2 regions of the Comamonas sp. DB36 genome follow, and region 2 is predicted to be linked to the other one. Evidence: riboswitches for the same ligand, from Rfam matches in the RefSeq annotation. Region 2 holds a riboswitch; the other holds the start of a gene.

Region 1 (6,993 bases), 870 kb from region 2:
AGCGGCACTTCGATGGTGCCCAGGCCCGGAACGCGCGCGGCGCGGTCGTGCTGGTGGCGCGCGATGCGCGCCGCCATTTCAGCGTCATAGGCCTGGCCCGTGGCCAGCAGCCAGGCACTGTGCGCGGGCGACTGCGCAATCCATTCCTGGGCCAGGTTTTCGGCGCGGCGCGACTTGCCGCTTTTCTGCCCGCCCAGGATCAATTCGCTGCGCGCTGTCGTCATGCGTCCACCTCCCCGTCTTGCCCGTCGGCCCGCGCGCCCAGCAGCGCAGCGATGGCGCGCGGGTGCGAGGCGAACCAGGCATGGAAAAAACTCGCGTGCAGGCTGCCATGGCGGTACAGCCACTCGCCATTGTCCGCTCCCGGCGCTTCATCGGGCCGGTGGCTGCGGCCCAGCGGCGTCGCCGCGCTGTCCAGCCGCGCGTAGTGGAAAGTGTGGCCGCGCAGCGTGCCCCAGGGCGTGGTCAGTTGCTGCATTCCCAGGCCGGCCAGGCGCTTTTGCATCTGCGCCCTGCCCGGCATCAGCCCCCACAGCGGCGCCCAGCTGCCATCGGCGGTGGTAATGCCTTCGCTGAGCGCGAGCATGCCGCCGCACTCGGCCCAGATCGCCTTGCCCGCGCGCCAATGGGCCAGGATGTCGGCCTGCAGGGCGCTGTTCGCGACCAGGCGCGCGGCATGCAGCTCGGGGTAGCCGCCGGGCAACCACAGCGCGTCGCATGCGGGCAGGCGCTCACCGGCCAGCGGCGAGAACATGCGCAGCTCGGCGCCCAGCGCGCGCAGGCATTCAAGATTCGCGGGGTAGACAAAGCTGAACGCCGCATCGTGCGCCACCGCAATCACACGGCCCGCGAGCCACGGGCCCAGGGCTTCGGGCTGATCGGCGGCGGGCAGCGCGGGCGGCGCAAACTCCACCGCCCATTGCTGCCAGTCCTGCCAGCTGCGCTGGCCCAGCGGCGTGGCGGCCAGCGCATCGGCCGCGGCGTCCAGCCGCTGCATGCCGTCAGTGAGTTCGTGCGCCGCGACCAGGCCCAGATGGCGCTGGGGCAGCAGCGCCGCGGCGCCCGACGCGGGCTGGGCCTTGGCATCGGCGCTGATGCGCTGCACCGCGCCCTGCCACAGGCTGTCCGCGCGCACGCCGGCCTGCAGCAGCTGCGCATGGCGCGCACTCGCCACGCGGTTGGCGAGCACGCCAGCCCAGCGCAGCCCCGGCTCGAAATGCTGCAGCCCATGGGCCAGCGCGCCCAGCGTGGCCGACATGCCCGAAGCGTCTATCACCGCGAGCACGGGAATGTCCAGCAGCCGCGCGAGATCGGCCGCGCTGGGGCTGCCGTCGAACAGGCCCATCACGCCTTCGATCAGGATCAGGTCGGCGCTGCACGCGGCCGCGTGCAGGCGCGCGCGCGCATCGGCCTCGCCCGTCATCCACAGGTCCAGAGAATGGACCGGCGCGCCGCTGGCGAGCTGGTGCCAGTGCGGATCGAGATAGTCCGGGCCGCATTTGAAGACCTGCACGCGCCGGCCCTGGCGCGTGTGCAGCCGCGCCAGCGCGGCGGTGAGCGTGGTCTTGCCCTGGCCCGACGCGGGCGCGGTGATCAGCAGCGCGGGGCAGCGCACGGAATTCAAGGTGTGGGAGTCCATTGCAGGCTCACGAAGAAGCGCCGGCCTTCGGTGGCGTAGGTGGCGGCGGTCTCATAGTGTTTGTCGAACGCATTGTCCAGGCGCGCGAGCAGCTTCCAGTCGCGCGCGAGCGTCTTGCTCGCCGAGAGATTCCACAGCGCATAGCCGCCCAGCACCTTGGTGTTGGCCGCGTCGTCGAAGCGGCGCGCGCTCCACTGCACATCGGCACCCCATTGCCAGCCCGCGATCCGGCGGCTTGCGCCCAGCGTGCCGAACTGTCTGGCGCGGCGCGTGAGGTACAGGCCGGTGGCGCCGTCCTTGGCCGAATTGAAGTCGAGCGCGCCATGCCAGCGCACGCCCAGCGCCTGGGTCGCGGCGGCCAGCGTCAGGCCCTGGTATTCGGCCTGGGCGACGCTCACGTAGCAGCCCTGCGCGCTCGCGCAGCCGCGCGCGCCGGCCTGATACGACACCTGGTCGCTCACGCGGTTGCGATAGGCCGTGGCCGAGAATTCATTTTGCTGCGCGCGGTAGCGCAGACCCAGCTCGAGGTTGCGGCCGTTTTCGGGCGTCAGGCTGGCCGTGCCGTAATTGCTGAAGCGCTGGTAAAGCGTGGGCGCGCGAAACGCCGTGGCCGCTGCGGCCGTAGCGCGCCATTGCGGCGTGAGGTCGTAGCCGTAGGCCAGGCTGCCGGTTTGCTTGCCACCGAACTCGCTGTCGCTGTCGTGGCGCAGCTGCGCCTGCAGATGCTGCTTGCCCGCATGCCACTGGTAGCCCAGCGCCAGCGCGTTCTGCGCGCGCTCGCGATCCACAGGCGCATTCTGCAGCGCGTCTTCGCGGCGCTCCAGCGTCGCCGAGAAGGTCTGCGCGCCCAGGCGCCACTGGTTCTGCCAGGACATGCCGCGCAGCTGCGTGGTGCTCAGATAGGCCGTGGGCGTGGTCTCGTAGCGATCCTCGGACGCATTGAGCGCGAGCACGCTGCTCCAGCGCTCGCTCCACTGCGCGCTCCACTCCATGCCCGCGGCATGCATGCGGTGCAGGCTGCGGTCATCGACGCCCGGCCGGGTGCTGTTGTCGTAACCCGCGTCGATGTCGCTGGCCAGCAGCGAAGCGCGCAGTTGGTGCTGGTCATTGATGCGCCAGCCCAGCCGCGCCGCGCCCGACAGGCTCTTGTAGCCATCGCGGTCGGCATTGCGGCTGGGGCGCACATCGAAGCCGTCGCTGCGTTCGCCGGCGATGTCCAGCGCATAGTCCCAGGCCTTGTCTTCGCCGCCCACGCCGCTGACGCCGGCCTGGGCGCGCCGCGTGCCGTTCGAGCCCAGGCCCACCGACACCGACGGCGTGAACGCCTGCTCGGCACGGCGCGTGAAGATCTGCACCACGCCGCCGATCGCGTCGGAACCGTAGATGGCCGCGGCCGGGCCGCGCAGCACTTCGATGCGATCGATCATGGCCAGCGGAATGCTTTCCCAGGTCGGGCCGCCGCTGCCGCTTTGCGAGGAAAAGCGGATTCCGTCGATATAGACCGCCGTATAGGCGGTATCGGCGCCGCGCAGCATGACGCTGGTGGTATTGCCCAGGCCGCCGTTGCGCACCATCTGGATGCCCGGCAGGCGCGCGAGCACATCGGCCAGACCGGTCGCGCCGCTGGCCTCTATGGTCGCGCGGTCGATGACGGACATGTCGGCCAGCAGCTGCTGCGCGGACTGGGGTGCGCGCGCGGCCGTGACCACGGTCGTCGTGCTCTGGGTTTCGGCCAGCGGCTGGGCCTGCACGCCGGGGAAAACAGCCGACAAGGCCAGGGCCAGAACGCAGGGGCGCACGCACAAGGGCGCGGCAGCGCCGGAAGAAGGGTAAAACATGAGTATCAACGTGAAGGCACCCGGCGCCGACCTTCCCGTCAGCTATGGGTCAAAGCAATCCGTGTCGCGGGCGACGGCGGACCACACCTCGTTGGCCGGTATCCGGGCTGGGCGGAGCACACTCTTGCAAGCCTTCCCAGCGCAGCGCCAGTGGCAAGTAAAGAAGAGCCGAGCATCGCAAAAACACTCATCCGCTGACCGTTGCGGGGGCAGCGCAGGCACGGAACATCCGCATCGCGGCGACTCCTCCCTGCTTCCCGTTGAACTGCGCGCCCGGGAGCCAAGCGCACGAGCACCAACGGCGGTGATTGTATCCGCGCCCGCTTTCCATGGGCCGGCCCTGCCGTTTTGTAGGACGACGGAGAATTTGCGGCGCCATCCAGCGCCTTCGCTACTGTTTCTTACGCATATCCCGGGCTACAAGTTCTACAATCAGCGAGTCTATGTCTGCCCAGTCACCCCTCGACCTTATTTCCGACCGCGTGGAGCGACTTCTGTTGCGCCACGAGGAGCTTCAGCGCACCAATGCCCTGCTGGCCGAGCAGGTCGCTGCACTGACCCAGGAGCGCGATTCGCTGCGCTCGCGCCTGAGCGCCGCGCGTGCGCGCGTCGATGCGCTGATCGAACGCCTGCCCAGCAACGAGGGAGCCGGCATATGAAGCAACTTGATGTCCAGATCCTGCACCAAAGCTATCTGCTGACCTGCCCCGAAGGCCACGAGGAGCGCTTGCTCGAAGCCGTGTCCCGCGTCAACGACACCATGGCCCGCATCCGCGATGCGGGCAAGGTGCGCTCGCGCGAGCGTGTGGCGGTGCTGGCAGCGCTCAACATGGCGTTCGACATCGTGACCGCCGAGCGCGCCCCCGCGCCCGAGCCTGTCGAGCAGCCCGCTGAGGTCGAAGAAGATCCGGCGGCCGCCGACGCCTGGGCCCAGGCCATGATCCAGCAGCAGGCCGACGCGCAGCGCATCGTGGCCCTGCTCGAACGCCTCGACCAGGCGCTCGAGGCCGACGCACAATTACTGTAAAAAATCGGCCCGGCCGCGCCCAGCTCCGCGCATCCGCACTACAATGAAAGCGTCTGCGAATCTGCCGGGCTTTATATTTCCTTGAACCAATGCTCATTGAGCCCGGGCTTGGTACATCGCTTGATGAGCGTGATCGTCTCGCGTTAGATGAACCCAACGTCAAGCTGCCCTTGCCCCCCTGAACCCCGGTTCAGGATGCCGGTCCGGTGTTTCGCAGACACCTTATTTCTTGTGCAAGTTGCGAGCGTTCATCGCCGCCGCCAGTGACTTGCACAGCTGTTTTGAATTGAATTTGCCCGCTGATGCGGGCTTTTTCATTTTCGCCCCCGTTGCGGCAGCGGGCTGGCCCGCTGGTCGAGGCCCGCCAAGCGGTCAGCTGCAAGCGCAGGGCGCATTTCGCAAAAACAGGTCCGTGGAGCTTCCTATGCGCAGACTTCGCCATCTCACCAATCGCCACCGTGCACGTTCCACCAATCTGGCCCTGGGGTGGCTGCTGGCGTTCAATGCGGGGGCGGTCAATGCAGGCGGATTTCTGGTGCTGCACATGTACACCTCGCACATGACGGGTTTTGCCTCGCAATTGGCAGACGGCCTGGTGCTGGAAAACGGCAAGCTGCTGCTCAATGCGCTGGGCGCCATCTTGTCTTTCATGACAGGCGCCGCCGTGTGCGCGGTGCTGGTCAACTGGGGACGCCAGCGCCAACACTATAGCGTCTATGCCCTGCCCTTGATGCTCGAGGCGCTGATGCTGCTGCCTTTCGGCATCATGGGCGCGGCGACGCTTGCCTGGAACACGCCGTTTGCCGTTCCGCTCACCGTGCTGCTGCTGTCCTTCATGATGGGCCTGCAAAATGCCGTGGGCTCCAAGACGTCGGGCGGAAGCACGCGCACCACCCATATGACGGGCAACTTCACCGATCTGGGCATGGAACTGGGCAAGATGCTTTTCTGGCGACGCCACGCCGGCACAGCGCTGGCCGACGCCCAAGCGGTAAGGCACGACTGGACGCGCATGCGCACCTGCGCCGGGCTCATAGGCATGTTCGTGCTCGGCAGCCTCGCCGGCGCACTCGGGTTCAAGCACATCGGCTTCTTCTGTGTCGTTCCGCTGGCGGCACTGCTGCTCGCACTCTCCGTGCCGCCTTTCCTGCGCGACGCCAGGCGCTCGAGCATGCGGCTCGCGGACTTCTTGAAAGCCAGCGATTGATTTCAGGCGCAAAAAAACCGCAGTTCCCGTGAGAGAACTGCGGCTTGCGTGCATCAGCCCGGGGCCCGCAATACGGGCCCGCAGAGCTGCTGGAGCCTGTTATTGGCCGTGGACGCGCTTGGCGTCGGCCACGCACTTGTCCTTGGCATCGCCGCTCAGAGCATCGCAACGCTCACGCGCTGCCTTGTATTCGGCTTCACGCACGTTCTGGTTCGCATCCTTGCGCGCTTCCGACACGTCGGCAGCCTTCTTGGCGGGGGCTACGTTGGTCTCGGCGCGCGCATCCGCAACCTTGGCGGCTTCCAGCGCCTTCACATGCTCAGCCTTGGCATCCTTGACGCAGACATCCTTGGGGTTGCCCTTCAGGTCATCGCATTTTTCCTTGGCGACGTCATAGGCGGCATCCGCCTTGGCCTTGGCCAGGTTGTGGCGATGGCGCTCGCTGGCATCGCCGCGGTAGTCGAGTTCAGCTTCGGCGACCTTTTCACGGCCCTTGGCTTCTTTCTCGCAGACATCCTTGGCATTTCCCATCAGGGATTTGCATTGTGCTTTCGCTGCCTTGTAATCAGCGCTGATCTGATCCTTGGCCGCCTTGTGCTCAGCGGGCGTCATGGCGAACACCGACGACATGCAGGCAACGGCGCAAACGGCGGTCAGTTTTTGTTTGAAGTTCATGATTATCTCCCTGTATTTTTAACGCGCAGTCATGGGCAATGGAATCAACTCTTGAAAACCATGCGCGACTGCATTGGACAAGCTCGTGGACGGCGAGAACCGTTATTTATCGAAACGGAAGTCGGGATTGCGCTTTTCCCATTCCTTCAGTTGCGTTTCGGCTTCATCCTTCAGAATGCCTTGTCGCTCCTGGATCTTGCCGATGAACTGATCTCGCTTGCCGGCAATGACGTCAAGATCATCATCAGTGAGCTTGCCCCACTGCTCGCGGATCTTGCCCTTGAATTGTTTCCAATTTCCTGCAATTCGATCTTCGTTCATAAAAAATCCTTTTTTTATCTAAGCAGGCCGCAATTGCTGCCTGCTGATTTTCAAACACATTCACCAGAAAGCGAAATGTGTATTTAATGTATATCGCCTTCTCGAGCTGACTTGTGGGATAGGAAGTTTTATGCCAGTCGGCTTAGGCCTACACGAAACAAGCATGGCAATCAAAAATAAAAAGCGATAGCATTTATTAATTCAACGTTTTATGTACACGCGAAATTAATATCGTCGCAAGAAAGTGTATCGATACACATCATTAACTTGCGCGCATTTTCATTCT
Region 2 (6,993 bases):
GGTGCTGGGCATAGAGGTTGACCACGCCATAGCCGCCCAGGCTGGCCGAGTTCTCGGCATCGACAAAGCGTGCGCTGTAGAGCTGGGCTTCGGTGCCCAGCGTCCAACCTGCAAGCTGGGTGTCGGCCGAGAGCTTGAGCATGCGCTTGGAGCGGTAGGGCAGCAGCCTGCCGTTCTCGAGGTTCTTGGGGTTCAGGAAGTCCAGCGACAGTCCCAGGTTCATGCGGTCCAGGCGCGTCGAACTGGTCAGTGTCAGGCCCTTGAGCTCCACGCTTTCCCAGTTGCGGTAGCAGTTGCAGGCCGGCGAACTGGTGAAGTCATAGGTGATCTGGTTCTTGATCTTGTTGCGATAGGCGACGGCAGACAGCTGCTGGTTACCCGTGTTGTAGTGCAGACCGGTTTCGACATTGGCGCTGCTTTCGGGCTTGAGATCCGCCGCGGCCTGGCCCGTGAAGCGCTCGTAGAGCGTGGGCGTGCGAAAGGCCGTGCCCGCCGACACCACCCAGCGCAGGCTGTCATTGAGCTGCAGCCCATAGCCCAGGCCGCCCGTGGTCTTGCTTTGCTGCTCGCGCACGCGGTCGTGGCGCACGTTGGCGTCGAGCTGGTGCCGGCCGCTGGCATAGCGCCAGCCGGCCGACAGCGAGTTCTGCACGCGCTTGCTGTCGGTGTTCTGCGTCCAGGCGTAATCGGTGTTCAGCCGGTCTTCGCGGCGCTCCAGATCGATGTTGACGCGGCTGTCACCCAGCTTCCACTGGTTCTGCAGCAGGTAGTTGCTGCTGCGGCCGTCGTTGCCTTCGGGGGAATCGGTGAAGCGCCGGATGTCGCTGCGCGCCTGGCCCAGCTGCACCACGCTCTGGTAGGTATCGCTCCAGGCGGCCTGCCAGCGCAGCGTGCCCGAGGTGTTCTTCACGCGGTCGTAGTCGTCGAACGGCGCGGCGCTCTGGTCGTATTGCGCCTTGAGGCGGTTGTGCTGCAGGCGCGTGTCGATCTGGTGAATGCCTTGCCTGTAGCCCGCGTTCAGGCCCAGCGAGCTGTTGCTGTAGCCATCGCGGTCGGGGTTGGGTGTCCAGGGGTTGCCCGGGTTCACGTCGAAACCGTCGCTGCGCTCGTCCGCCACATGCAGGCCATAGCTCCAGCCGTTGGCGCCGCCTTGCAGTCCGGTGGAAATCTTGGAGGTGCCCTGGTTGCCCAGGCCGGCTTCGGTGTATGCACGCAGCGGGCCGTCGCCCTGGCGCGTGAAGATCTGCACCACGCCGCCCATTGCGTCCGAACCGTAGATGGCCGCGGCCGGACCGCGCAGTATCTCGATGCGGTCGATCTGCGCCAGCGGCAGCGCGGCCCACGCTGCGCCGCCCTGCAGTTCCTGACTGTTGAAGCGCACGCCGTCGACGAACACCGCCGTGTGCTGGTTGCCCATGCCGCGCAGGAACACCGAGGTGGTCTGGCCCGGGCCGCCGTTGCGCGTGATCTGCACGCCAGGCACCTGGGCCAGCAGGTCGGCGACGCCCGTGGCGCCGCTGCGCTCTATGGCCGCGCGGTCGATCACGCTCATGTCGGCGGTGACGGTGCGCAGCGGCTGGGCTTCTCGCGCAGCCGTGACCACCAGGGTGTCGAGCGCGGAGCCGGTCTGCGCCCAGGCCGGCGCGCACAGTGCCATGGCGGCAAACGCGCAGGCGTGCAGTCGCACCGCAGCGCCGGTGTTCGGTCGAAAGGAAATAGTCATGAAGGATTACCAGTTCGCGCCCGCGACCCCGCCGGCGCTTCACTCACAAGGTTGCCGCGCATGCAGCAACCGCCTTGTTGGCCGGTATCCAGACTGGTGAATCACGCACATCGCCTTCCCGGCGGCTGCGCCAGTGGCTTGTCGATGCGCGCCGGCCCGAATGTTCGGGCCGCTTCACTCACTGTTGCGGGGGCAGTACAGGCTGGAGCGATGCATTGCGCATCGCCGCCCTGTTTCCCGTTTAACGGCCCGGCAAGATTTGCCGGGCCAGCACCAACGCGGTGATTCTAATCGGCGCTGTCAAACGGACAGCCGCAGTGCCGTGACGATGGCCACGCCTATTGCGAGATTGGCCGCGACCCAGACGCGGATGCTGGCCAATGCCTTGCCGCCTGCGGGCCAGTCGGCGGCCTGCACCGCGCGGTCCAGACGCTTGAACAGCGCAAAGCGGATATGGCCGAAGATGCCGGCCATCACCAGGCCCAGCGCGGTCATGACTTTCCAGGCCAGCGGCATCTGGAACTGCAGTTCGGCCTGGTCCGCCATGTGATAGACCGAGGCGACCATGCCCGCGCCCGACAGCAGTACCACGGCCACGGTCACCAGCATGGCCGCGAAGAAGCGTTGCAGCACGTTGTGCATCAACGGCACGCGCTGCGCGGGCGCCAGCGACTGCACGGCGGGGCGCAGGAAGAAGTGGGAGAACGCCATGCCGCCCAGCCAGACGATCACGGCCAGCAGATGGATGTATTTCAGGGGGGCGAACAGCATGGGACAGGTCTCAGATCAGTGCCGCGTTCTTTCGCTCCTCGGCCTGGCAGGCCGCGGCGGTGAAGATCACGTCGGTGGAGGAATTCAGCGCGGTTTCGGCCGAGTCCTGCAGTATGCCAATGATGAAGCCGATCGCCACGACTTGCATCGACACATCGCTGGAAATGCCGAACAGGCTGCAGGCCAGCGGAATCAAGAGCAGCGAGCCGCCGGCCACGCCCGCGGCGCCGCAGGCGCAGACCGAGGCCACGACGCACAGCAGGATGGCCGTGGGAATGTCGACGACGATGCCCAGCGTGTGCGCTGCGGCGAGCGACAGCACGCTGATGGTGATGCTGGCGCCGGCCATGTTGATGGTCGCGCCCAGCGGAATCGCGATGCTGTAGGTGTCTTCGTCAAGGTTCAGACGCTTGGCCAGGGCCAGGTTGATCGGAATGTTGGCCGCCGAGCTGCGCGTGAAGAACGCCGTCACGGCGCTTTCGCGCAGGCACATCAGCACCAGCGGATAGGGGTTGCGGCGGATCTTGGCAAACACGATCAGCGGGTTGACCACCAGCGCGACAAACAGCATGCAGCCGACCAGCACCGTCAGCAGGTGGGCGTAGCCCAGCAGCGCGGCCATGCCGGCGTCGGCAAACGTTGCCGCGACCAGGCCGAAGATGCCCAGCGGCGCGCAGCGGATCACGCCCTGGATGACGAGCGTGATGGCGTTCGACAGGTCGCCCAGCAGCTTGCGCGTGCCTTCGCTCGCATGGCGCAGCGCCAGTCCCAGGCCCACGGCCCAGACCAGAATGCCGATGTAGTTCGCGCTCAGCAGGGCGTTGACCGGGTTGTCGACGGCGCTGAGCACCAGCGCCATCAACACTTCCTGCACATTGCCCGGCGGTGTGACGCCCGTGGCCGCGGTCTGCAGCACCAGCGTCGAGGGGAACAACATGCTCGCGAACACGCCGACGATGGCCGCGGCCAGTGTGCCGACGACATACAGCCACAGCACGGGGCGAATCAGCGTCGAGTCTCCGGGGCGGTGGTTGCTGATGGACGCCATCACCAGCATCAGCACCAGCACCGGGGCGACGGCCTTGAGCGCCGAGATGAACAGCTTGCCCAGCAGCCCCACACCGGGCGTGGCCGCCGGGAAAAGAAAGGCAAACGCAATGCCGGCAATCAAGGCCAGCACGATTTGCGTCACAAGGCTGGTGCGCTGCATCAGGTGCAGCAATGGCTTGAAGATCATGGAATAAAGAAGAACGAATGGGGCCGAGGGAGCAGGGCGCTGCGGCATGCCGGACGCGGCAGCACGGGCAGCCGTGCCGCGGGAGCCGGGAGTTTAAGCGCTGGGCAAAACCCCGCCGCACGGCAGGATGCTAGGCGGCATGCGGCCTGGCAGCGTAGTTAGCAACAGCATTGGCGCCGATTTGTCGCTTTCGATGCCACCGGGAATGTGCCGGGCATGGGCTTGGGTCGATAATCGAAGGCTATGTCGTCCCCCAAAGTTCTCTTCGGCTTCCACGCCGTAGGCGTGCGTCTGAAGACCGCGCCGCAATCCATCGTCGAAATCTACTACGAGGCTTCGCGCCGCGACGCCCGCATGCGCCAGTTCCTGGACCGTGCGCGTGAAGCCGGAGCGCGGCTGATCGAAGCCGACGGCGAACGCCTGGCCAAGCTTGCCGGCAGCCACGGCCACCAGGGCGTGGCCGCGCGCGTCGAGCCCACCAAGCAGATCACCTCGCTTGACGAGCTGCTCGAAAACCTCGAGGAAAGCGGCGTGAAGAACCCGCTGCTGCTGGTGCTCGACGGCGTGACCGATCCGCACAACCTCGGCGCCTGCCTGCGCGTGGCCGACGGCGCGGGCGCGCACGCGGTGATCGCTCCCAAGGATCATGCGGCCGGCATCAACGCCACCGTCGCCAAGGTCGCCAGCGGCGCAGCCGAGACCGTGCCCTATTTCATGGTGACCAATCTGGCGCGCACGCTCAATGAGCTCAAGGAGCGCAACATCTGGATCATCGGCACCAGCGGCGATGCCGACAAGAACATCTACCAGATGGACCTCAAGGGCCCGGTCGCGCTGGTGCTGGGCGCCGAAGGCGACGGCATGCGCCAGCTCACGCGCAAGACCTGCGACGAGCTGGTGAGCATTCCCATGCAGGGCGCGGTCGAAAGCCTCAACGTGTCGGTGGCCAGCGGCGTGTGCCTGTTTGAAGCCGTGCGCCAGCGGCTCGCCGCCGCCTGAAGACGGCCGTCTCAGTCGCGCGCGCCGGGCTCGGCGCTGGCGGCGTTGAGCAGCGCCAGGTCATCCGCTGACAGGCGAAGCTGCGCCGCCGCCATCAGCTGCTGGAGCTGGTCAAGCGTGCTGGCGCTGGCAATCGGCGCCGTGATTGCCGGGCGCTGCATCTGCCAGGCCAGGGCCACCTGGCCGGGCTGCGCGCCCAGGCGCTGGGCCACGCTGTCCAGCGCCTGCAGAATGCCCAGTCCGCGCGGATTCAGATAAGTGCTCACGGTCTTGGCGCCGCGCGGGCTCTTGCCGGCGTCGGCCTCGCTGCGGTATTTGCCCGTGAGAAAGCCCGCGGCCAGGGCGTAGAAATTGATCACCCCGATTTCCTGGGCAACGCACAGCGGCGCGAGTTCGCGCTCGAACACCGCGCGATCGCAGAGGTTGTACAGCGGCTGCAGGCTTTCATAGCGCGGCAGGCCCAGGCGCTCGCTGGTCAGCAGCGCCTCCTTGAAACGTGCCGCGCCGTAGTTCGATGCGCCTATCGCGCGCACCTTGCCCGCGGCGATCAGGTCGGCATAGGCGCCCAGCGTGTCGGCCAGCGGCACCTCGGCGTCGTCGTCGTGGGATTGGTAGAGGTCGATGTAGTCGGTCTGCAGGCGCTGCAGCGAAGCTTCGACTGCCGCGCGGATGTACTCGGGGCGCAGACCGACCTTGTCGTCGCCCATGTCCTTGCCGACCTTGGTGGCAAGCACCACCTGCTGGCGCCGCCCGCTGCGCTGCAGCCACTTGCCGAGGATGCGCTCGGATTCTCCGCCCGTGTGCCCGGGCACCCAGCGCGAATACACGTCGGCGGTGTCTATGAAATTGAAACCTGCATCAAGCCAGGCGTCGAGCAGCGCGAAGGATGTGGCTTCGTCCACGGTCCAGCCGAAGACATTGCCGCCAAAGCACAGCGGCGAAACCTGCAGGCCCGAGCGGCCCAGTTGTCGAAACGAAGGAGAGGAAGCATTCATCGGCGTGTCCTTTGCATTGGGGATGCTTCCATTATGCAAACACGCCTCCTGCGTATCAGCCCATGACCTCGCTGTCGTCGCTGCGCTGGCGGGTGTGGAATTCCAGGCCCAGCACGCGCGCCATTTCGCTGAGCGTGGACAGGCGCGGGTCCAGGCCGCCGCTTTCGAGGCGCTGCACCGTCATGCGCGAGAGTCCCGCGCGTTCGGCCAGATCGGCCTGTGTCATCTGCGCGGCCTTGCGCGCCTGGGTCAGTTGTTCTATCAGGGGGTGGGTCATCTCGGGGATGTTAACGCCCCTGCCTGGCGCTGGCGGGCTGCTCAGGCAAACAGATTGAGCCGGGTTCCGAGCAGGCCGAAGCGCGCGAGCTCCGGCTGCAGCAAGGCCTGCTGCGTGGCCGCAGGTGCTGCCGCGTTCTGCGCTGCGGCGCGTTCGCCGCGGCGAACCACGGCCAGGCTCTGGGCATCGACCACGCGCTGCTGTGACCAGGCCCGGTTGGCATTGTCGAGAGCGCGTTGGTAAGTGATGTCCATGATGCCGATGACCTCTGGGGTCTTTGATTGAAGTGGCTCGACTTTAGCGCTGCACGCCACTTCGCCATGGCCCGAAAAAAGCCCGGCCTACCGTCCTTTACCGGCGATCAGTCGAGGCAATCGAGGCTGCTTTGCTCGCAGTAATGCGGGCCTGGCGTGGCGCGCGGCGCGTGCACATGGGCCTGCAGATCGCGCAGCGCGGTGCGCAGGCCTTCCTCTATGACCGGGTGGTAGAACGGCATCTCGAGCAGTTCGGCGACGCTGCTGCGCCGCGCTATCGCCCAGGCCAGCAGATGGGCCAGATGCTCGCCTGCGGGCGCGCACAGCTGCGCGCCCAGCAGCTCGCCGCCGTCGGCGCGCGCATACAGCCGCAGCACGCCCTGGTTGCGCAGACCCGCGCGCGCCCGGCCCTGGTCGGCGAAATCGACGCCGCCTATCGCCACCTCGTCGCTCCAGTGCGGGTCATAAGGCATGCCGATGGCCGCGACCGAAGGCTCGGTGAACGTGATCGCCAGCGGCGTGCGCCGCGCGAAAGCGCGCGGCTCCTCGGAAAGCGCATTGTTGGCGGCGATTTCGCCTTCGTCCGTGGCCTCGTGCAGCAGGGCGCGGTCGGGGTTGACATCGCCGGCCCAGAACACCGACAGACCGCCCAACTGCAAGGTATGGGGGTCGACTTCGGGCAGGCCGCGCTCGTTGAGCGCCAGTCCCAGGTTTTCCAGGCCCAGGCCCTCGATCGC

The links. Region 2 has a riboswitch for cobalamin ahead of ACSVDO_RS11495 (TonB-dependent receptor domain-containing protein). Riboswitches for the same ligand answer to the same signal wherever they lie in the genome.
Region 1: another riboswitch for cobalamin. It lies ahead of ACSVDO_RS07725 (TonB-dependent receptor domain-containing protein); the one in region 2 lies ahead of ACSVDO_RS11495 (TonB-dependent receptor domain-containing protein).

What each region holds. Positions count from the first base shown of each region.
Region 1 is NZ_CP196631.1:1,619,881-1,626,873, reverse strand. Features, by position in the region: gene ACSVDO_RS07735 (bifunctional adenosylcobinamide kinase/adenosylcobinamide-phosphate guanylyltransferase) at 1-224, opposite strand, end outside; gene ACSVDO_RS07730 (cobyrinic acid a,c-diamide synthase CobB) at 221-1,639, opposite strand; gene ACSVDO_RS07725 (TonB-dependent receptor domain-containing protein) at 1,621-3,477, opposite strand; cobalamin riboswitch at 3,555-3,792, opposite strand; gene ACSVDO_RS07720 (DUF904 domain-containing protein) at 3,921-4,136, shown strand; gene ACSVDO_RS07715 (cell division protein ZapA) at 4,133-4,504, shown strand; gene ACSVDO_RS07710 (YoaK family protein) at 4,929-5,711, shown strand; gene ACSVDO_RS07705 (hypothetical protein) at 5,811-6,386, opposite strand; gene ACSVDO_RS07700 (CsbD family protein) at 6,489-6,707, opposite strand.
Region 2 is NZ_CP196631.1:2,487,712-2,494,704, reverse strand. Features, by position in the region: gene ACSVDO_RS11495 (TonB-dependent receptor domain-containing protein) at 1-1,723, opposite strand, end outside; cobalamin riboswitch at 1,786-2,016, opposite strand; gene ACSVDO_RS11490 (CopD family protein) at 2,024-2,494, opposite strand; gene sstT (serine/threonine transporter SstT) at 2,505-3,731, opposite strand; gene rlmB (23S rRNA (guanosine(2251)-2'-O)-methyltransferase RlmB) at 3,975-4,730, shown strand; gene ACSVDO_RS11475 (aldo/keto reductase) at 4,742-5,725, opposite strand; partial or broken gene ACSVDO_RS11470 (helix-turn-helix transcriptional regulator) at 5,826-6,002, opposite strand; gene ACSVDO_RS11465 (hypothetical protein) at 6,044-6,256, opposite strand; gene ACSVDO_RS11460 (dihydrolipoyl dehydrogenase) at 6,364-6,993, opposite strand, start outside.